3 regions of the Pseudarthrobacter lactosi genome follow, and region 2 is predicted to be linked to each of the others. Evidence: riboswitches for the same ligand, from Rfam matches in the RefSeq annotation. Region 2 holds a riboswitch; each other region holds the start of a gene.

Region 1 (2,191 bases), on a different contig from region 2:
GCCGAACTGGCCGCAGCGCTGCAGCAGCGGAGTGGCAAAGACATTGTCCACGACGACGGTGGCCCCGGCGGCGTGCGCGAGCTCGCTGACCGCGGCGATGTCCACGATTTCCTGCATCGGGTTGGACGGCGATTCGAAGAACACGGCGGTGGTGGGCTCCGACAGTGCGGCAGCCCACTGATCCAGGTCCGGGCCGTCAACAAACACGGTTTCCACGCCCCAGCGCGGCAGGATTTCGTTCAGGATCACAAAGCAGGAGCCGAACAGGGAACGCGCGGCAACCACCCTGTCCCCAGCCGCCAAGAGGGCACCCAGAGCGGTGAACACCGCTGACATGCCCGACGCCGTCGCGAAGCACGCCTCGGTGCCTTCGAGCAGGCGGAGGCGTTCCTGGAAGGTGGCCACGGACGGGTTGCCGTACCGGGAGTAGACGAAGCGTTCGTCCTCGCCGGTGAAGGCACGCTCGGCGGCGGCAGCGGACTCGTAGACGAAGCCCGAGTTCAGGAAGACCGGTTCGGTGGTTTCCTGGAAGTTGGTGCGGTCCAGCCCGCCTCGGACGGCCTGCGTCTCGGCGCTCCAGCCGGCGGCGTCTTCGTTGAAGGTCACTTGGCAATTCCAAGGTTGGTGGGCAGGCCGCGGTTCTTCCAGCCGTTGACGGTGCGCTCGCCGTACCGGTCCGGCTCGCCTTCGAAACCCTCCAGGACGTTGTAGGAGGTGAAACCGGCCTGCGTCGCGGCGACGGCGGCGGCGATGGAGCGCTGGCCCGAGCGGCAGAGGAACACCAGCTCCGTGCCGTCGTCCTCCGGCGCCTGCTGTGTCAGGTCAGTGATGAAATCCGGGTTGGGGATGCCGCCCGGGAACGTCCACGGAATGAACAGGGGATCGTTGTCCGTGGCCTTGGTATCGGGGATGCCGATGTGGGCCCATTCGCCCTCGGTGCGGACGTCCACCAGGATGGCGCCCAGCTCCAGTTTGGCCCAGGCTTCCTGCGGGGTGAGGTCTCCGGCGTAGCTCACGCGTGGCCCTCGCCGTCGAACTCGAGGTCTTCCACGGCGGTGGCGACGGCGGCATCCGCACTGGCGATCGCCGTCGGGAGGATCAGTGCCTGGGCAACAATCACGCCTCCGCCGTTGAACGTCGCGGCCGGGCTGCCGTGCAGGACATACCCTTCGGCCAGGGCAGTGGAAATCCGTTCACAGAAAGACCTGTCATCCGGCCCGGTGACAAGCCGGTACAACAGTTTCTCTTCAGGGGCGGGGGCGTCAGACACGACGGAACTCCTTCTTTCACGCTTGCAGCTCGAATTGGTCGATATGCCGAGTATTCACCTGAGGCACCCCGCCGCGAAAGGGAGGGTTGCCGACCGGCCAGTCAGGGCTTGGCGCCGGTTCTCATTACTCCCCAAAAACGTAACACCCGCCCCGCTCTGCCGCACGGCCGCCGTCGTCATGTTCCGTAACCAACGCGAATTTCCGTAACCCCGCCGTGCTTCCGTAACCCGGGCGCCGACGGGACAATCGGGTCATGGGGAAGATGCGGGGCCACTCACTGACGGGCGCCTGGGCACGGGTTTTGGCCGTGGGGCTGTGCGCCGTGCCGGTGCTCCTGGGCGCGACAGGCTGCCGGGACATTTTCGCTCCGCCGCCCTGCATGCCGCCGGAGTTTTCCATCTCGCCGGCCGCCGCGAAACCGGGTGACCAGGTCACCGTCAGCGCGCCGGACACCACCTGCGATGCCCGCTACGGCGCCGACGCGCGGGTCCAGGCGGAATTGCTGGATCCGTACGGCACCACCGTGCTGCAAGAGCTCGCTCCCATGACCGACGACGGCGGCTTCACTTTGGTGTTCACCGTCCCGGCTGGCATGGCACCCGGGACAGCCGGGGTCACGGCCTACCCCTATGGCGTGGACTGGTGCGACGACACCGGGGTGAACAACAGGGCGGGGGCCGGACCGCAGACCCTCGTCGGAGTCGCCTGTGCGCAGCGGCTCGTGCCGCTGTTGGTCCTGGGACCCGAGACTAAGCAGGGCTGAACCGGACCAAAGGCGGAGGCAGATAGAGTTTGCAGAGGCACCGGCCACCGTCTTTGAAGCAGCCGTTCTTGGGGGATTACACCAGTATGCCAACAGCCACCGCTCCGACCCGCAACGCCAGCCTTGCCGGCCCTGCCAAGCAGACACGGCTGCGGGC
Region 2 (2,191 bases):
AGTCAGGTCAGGAAGCAGGGACGAAAGGGTGCTCAGTCGTCAAGGCACGGAGCTGCACCGGCAGTGCCGGGCGTGTTGGGCGCCCAGTGCGGGTACGTTCGGGTGTCGTTGGCCGGAACCCAGCGCCCCGCGTCCACCACGTAATCCCAGCCCAGGCCGGTCCGGCGAAGTTGCTCCAGTCCGGCGAGGAGCCGCTGGGCATCCTCCAGGCGGGATCCTACGCCGAAGCTGGCCCGCAGCGAACCCGAGGGAAGGCCGAGCCGCTTGAGCAGCGGGTGCGCGCAGAAGCGGCCGTCCCGGAGACCAACGCCGTGTTCGGCCGACAGGTAGGCGGCCACGAGTCCGGCGTCGTACCCTGCCACGGAGAAGTTCACCACGCCGATGGTGCCGGTTTCAGCGTCCGTATCCGAGAAGATCTGATGCACAGTGACGCCGTCGATCTTCCCTAGCCCGTCCACCAGGAATGACCTGATGGCCGCTTCGTGGGCGTGCCAGCGGTCGTGGTCCAGGGATGCGATGACCTGGGTGGCTCGGGCCAGCGTGGCCGCGCCCAGGACGTTGGGGGAGCCGCCCTCGTGCCGGGCCGGACCGGTGGCCCAGCTGACGCCGTCGAGCCTGGCCTCGCGGACGGCGCCGCCGCCGGCCAGATGGGGAGTGCCTGCGTCGAGCCAGTCGGTGCGGCCCACCAGTACCCCGGAGCCGAACGGCGCGTAGAGCTTGTGGCCGGAGAAGGCGAGGTAGTCGACGTCGTCGGCACTGATATTGATGCGCCGGTGCGGCGCCAACTGAGCGGCATCCACCACGATCCGTGCGCCGTACTGATGGGCGAGGGCGGCCAGGGCCTTGACCGGGAGGATCTCGCCGGTGACGTTGGAGGCACCCGTGATCGCGAGGAGGCTCACGTTGCCCTGCTCAAGCTCGGCACGGAGGACCTCGAGCGTCCCCACGATGGTGTCCGCTGCGACGACGCTGCGGTGCGGGACGCCCTGCCACGGCAGCAGGTTGGCGTGGTGCTCGATGTCCAGGTAGAGGACATCGCCGTTGGGCCGTCCGTCCGTCGCCGGCAGGCAGCCCGCCAGCAGGTTGAGCGAGTCGGTGGTGTTCCGGGTGAAGATGACGGAGTCGTCCGGGCGTCCGCCCACAAAGTCGCGCACGATGTTCCGGGCGTTCTCATAGACGGAGGTGCTGATCTGCGATGCAAAGCCGGCGCCGCGGTGGACGCTGGCGTAGAACGGCAGGATCTCGTTGAGGTAGGCCGACACCACGGAGAGGGCAGGAGCGGAGGCGCCGTAGTCCAGGTTCGCGTAGCGGACGTGGCCGCCCTGGATCAACGGTGCCTGGATTTCAGCGCCGGTGACCGCGGAAAGGGGCCGCCCGGCTACGGCGGCGGCATCCTTGAACAGCGAAGCGGCGTTGTTGGGAGAAACACTGCTGGGGGAGACGGTGGCAGTTGTCACGGAGACCTCACTCTAAAAGGACTCCCGGTACCGGGAATCCGCGCTTGCCGTGTCCCTTCCGGACCGGCCTGGTCGTCACCCGGGGCACCCCACCGCGAATGGAGGGTTGCCGGCCAGCAAACCGGGGTTTAGCGCTGGCACTCGTGACCTGTTAAGAGCGTAGAACATGCGCCGGGGGGAGAAGGAAGCCCGGCTCAATGTTAAGGGCTTTGTTACGTGCGTTTGAGGAAGGGAACATTTGTCGAAGATACGACGGCGGACACCCCCATCAGGAGGTGCCCGCCGTCGATAATTCGAAAATTGACCTAAAGGAGGTCGTCCAGATCCGGGTTAAGCCGTTTGAGGACCTCTGAATGCAGGATGGAATTGGTGGCCAGCGCGTTGCCGCCGAACGGTCCGTCCTGACCCTCCAGGGAGGTGAAGCGGCCGCCGGCTTCCACCACGATGGGCACCAGGGCAGCCATGTCGTAGAGGTTCAGCTCCGGCTCGCAGGCAATGTCCACGGAACCTTCGGCCACCATGCAGTAGGACCAGAAATCACCGTAGGCGCGTGTGCGCCACACCTCTTCGGTCAGTCCCAGGAACTCATCCAGGTTGCCGCGTTCCTTCCAGCCGCCCAGGCTGGAATAAGACAGGGAGGCATCCGAAAGTTGGGAGACGTCCGAGACCCGGAGCCGCGTTGCGGCGGCGAGCGACTTGCCCATGTAGGCGCCGGAACCCTTGGCGGCCCACCA
Region 3 (2,191 bases), on a different contig from region 2:
GCGCGGACCCGGAACGTTTCCCGGGCTTCAACACCCCGGACCCCACGTACAACGGGCTGGTCTACGCCCGTGACCTCGGGGCAGACGGAGCACTCGGCGCCAATCTGTCCTACATCCTGAAGGCGCGCGTCCAGCTGCTCCGTGACCTCGGCTCGGCGGTGTCACCCTTCAACGCCTTCCTTATCGCCCAGGGCCTGGAGACACTGAGCCTGCGGGTGGAGCGGCACGTGGCTAACGCCGTCGACGTCGCCCAGTGGCTAGAGGCGAGGGACGACGTCGAATCCGTCGCCTATGCGGGGCTGCCCTCCAGCCCCTGGTACGAGCGCGGCCGCAAATATGGGCCCAAGGGCACTGGTGCGGTGGTGGCGTTCAACCTGGCCGGGGGCGCAGAGGCAGGGAAGCGCTTCGTGGACGCCCTGGAGCTGCACTCCCACGTGGCCAACATCGGGGACGTCCGTTCACTGGTGATCCACCCGGCATCAACCACGCACAGCCAGCTCTCGCCCGAGCAGCAGGCTATCGCCGGGGTCACCCCGGGACTCGTGCGTTTGTCTGTGGGCATCGAACACATCGATGACATCCTCGCCGACCTTGAGGCCGGGTTCCGGGCGGCCAAGGGTGCGGCGGACCCTGACAAAGACGCGGGAAGCCAGCAGCAGTAGGGCTCCGTAAAGTCACAACCAGTCACACGCTTAGCCATAGGCCGGGGCTGTTCGTACACTCGAAGCAGGTCATGAGTGCCAGCGACAGCCCCGGCTTGCTGGCCGGCAACCCTCTTTTGCGGCGGGGTGCCCCGGGTGAGGACCTGGCCTGCCGGTCAATTGACGGTGGGCAAGCGCATAGAAAAGGTCCTTCCATGACGATCACCATTTCCCGTACTGCAGCACCCGGAAACGGCGTGGTCCGCTACGCCAGCATCGGCGGACTTGAGCTCGAAGCCGGCGGTTACCTCCCGGACGTCACCCTCGGCTATGAAACGTGGGGCACCCTCAACGCGGACGGCTCCAACGCGGTCCTGATTGAGCACGCCCTGACCGGCAGCACGCACGTGACACGCGGCGACAGTGACGAGCCCGGCTGGTGGGAACAGCTGGCCGGACCCGGCGCGCCGGTGGACACGGACCGGTTCTTTGTGGTCTCCATCAACATTGTGGGTGGCTGTTACGGCTCCACCGGGCCGTCCTCGGTTGCCCCGGACGGCAAGCCGTGGGGGTCACGGTTCCCACTGGTAACACTGCGGGACACCACGGCAGCTGAGGCCAGGCTGGCTGACCAGCTGGGCATCCTTAGCTGGTACGCCGTGCTGGGCGGCTCCATGGGCGGCGCACGGGCGCTGGAGTGGGCAGTCACCTACCCGGAACGGGTCCAGCGGTGCGCCGTTATCTCGATCGGTGCCGCTAGCACGGCCGAACAGATCGCGTTCGCCCAGGCCCAGACGCTCGCCATCCGCCAGGACAGCAATTTTAACGACGGCGACTACTATGGCGGTCCGCTGCCGGAGGACGGGCTGGCGCTGGCGCGGCGCATTGCGCACATCACCTACCGCTCCGCCGAGGAATTCGATGGCCGCTTCGGACGGTCGGCCCAGCACCCGGAATCACCGTTCCAGGCGGCTGCGTTGGGGGAGCGGGGCCGCTACCAGGTGGAAAGCTACCTGGACCACCAGGGCAAAAAGCTGGTTCGCCGCTTTGATGCCAACAGCTACATCGCCATCACCGACGCACTGATGAGCCACGACGTCTGCCGCGGGCGGGGTACCCTGGATGAAGCCTTGGGCCGGGCCACCGCCAGGTTCTTCGTGGCCGCCGTGGACAGTGACCGGCTGTACTTTCCGTCCCAATCCCGTGAACTGGCTGTTGCGCTCCCGGGTGACGTGGATGTGCACGTTATTGAGGCTCCGATCGGCCACGACGGCTTCCTGACCGAGATCGGCCAGCTCGGCGTCCAGCTCCGGAACACCTTCCTGGTCTAAGCGCTGGCCCCTGCCCTTAGGCGCGAACGGACAGTTGTGACCCCGGATCGGGGCCTCAACTGTACGTTCGCGCTGTTAAGTGGTTAGCCGTTCATGATGTCGGAGCGGCGCTTCATGTAGTCCTCCATGGCCAGCTCGCCGTTGCTGTACTGCTGGTCGAGTTCGGCCAGTTTCCGGGCGCGGTACCCCTGCGGGCCCGACGGCGGCAGGGGAATGCCG

Evidence for each region. Region 2 has a riboswitch for S-adenosylmethionine ahead of ACZY0Q_RS05120 (aminotransferase class V-fold PLP-dependent enzyme). Riboswitches for the same ligand answer to the same signal wherever they lie in the genome.
Region 1: another riboswitch for S-adenosylmethionine. It lies ahead of ACZY0Q_RS17995 (DUF1737 domain-containing protein); the one in region 2 lies ahead of ACZY0Q_RS05120 (aminotransferase class V-fold PLP-dependent enzyme).
Region 3: another riboswitch for S-adenosylmethionine. It lies ahead of metX (homoserine O-acetyltransferase MetX); the one in region 2 lies ahead of ACZY0Q_RS05120 (aminotransferase class V-fold PLP-dependent enzyme).

Annotation. Positions count from the first base shown of each region.
Region 1 is NZ_JBVAYS010000004.1:181,898-184,088, reverse strand. It holds gene ACZY0Q_RS18005 (O-succinylhomoserine sulfhydrylase) at 1-606, opposite strand, end outside; gene ACZY0Q_RS18000 (rhodanese-like domain-containing protein) at 603-1,016, opposite strand; gene ACZY0Q_RS17995 (DUF1737 domain-containing protein) at 1,013-1,270, opposite strand; SAM riboswitch class IV at 1,284-1,399, opposite strand; gene ACZY0Q_RS17990 (hypothetical protein) at 1,525-2,034, shown strand; gene opgC (OpgC domain-containing protein) at 2,121-2,191, shown strand, end outside.
Region 2 is NZ_JBVAYS010000001.1:1,104,987-1,107,177, reverse strand. It holds gene ACZY0Q_RS05120 (aminotransferase class V-fold PLP-dependent enzyme) at 33-1,457, opposite strand; SAM riboswitch class IV at 1,493-1,606, opposite strand; gene hisN (histidinol-phosphatase) at 1,763-2,191, opposite strand, start outside.
Region 3 is NZ_JBVAYS010000002.1:616,294-618,484, forward strand. It holds gene ACZY0Q_RS12665 (bifunctional o-acetylhomoserine/o-acetylserine sulfhydrylase) at 1-662, shown strand, start outside; SAM riboswitch class IV at 730-844, shown strand; gene metX (homoserine O-acetyltransferase MetX) at 857-1,972, shown strand; gene ACZY0Q_RS12675 (hypothetical protein) at 2,056-2,191, opposite strand, start outside.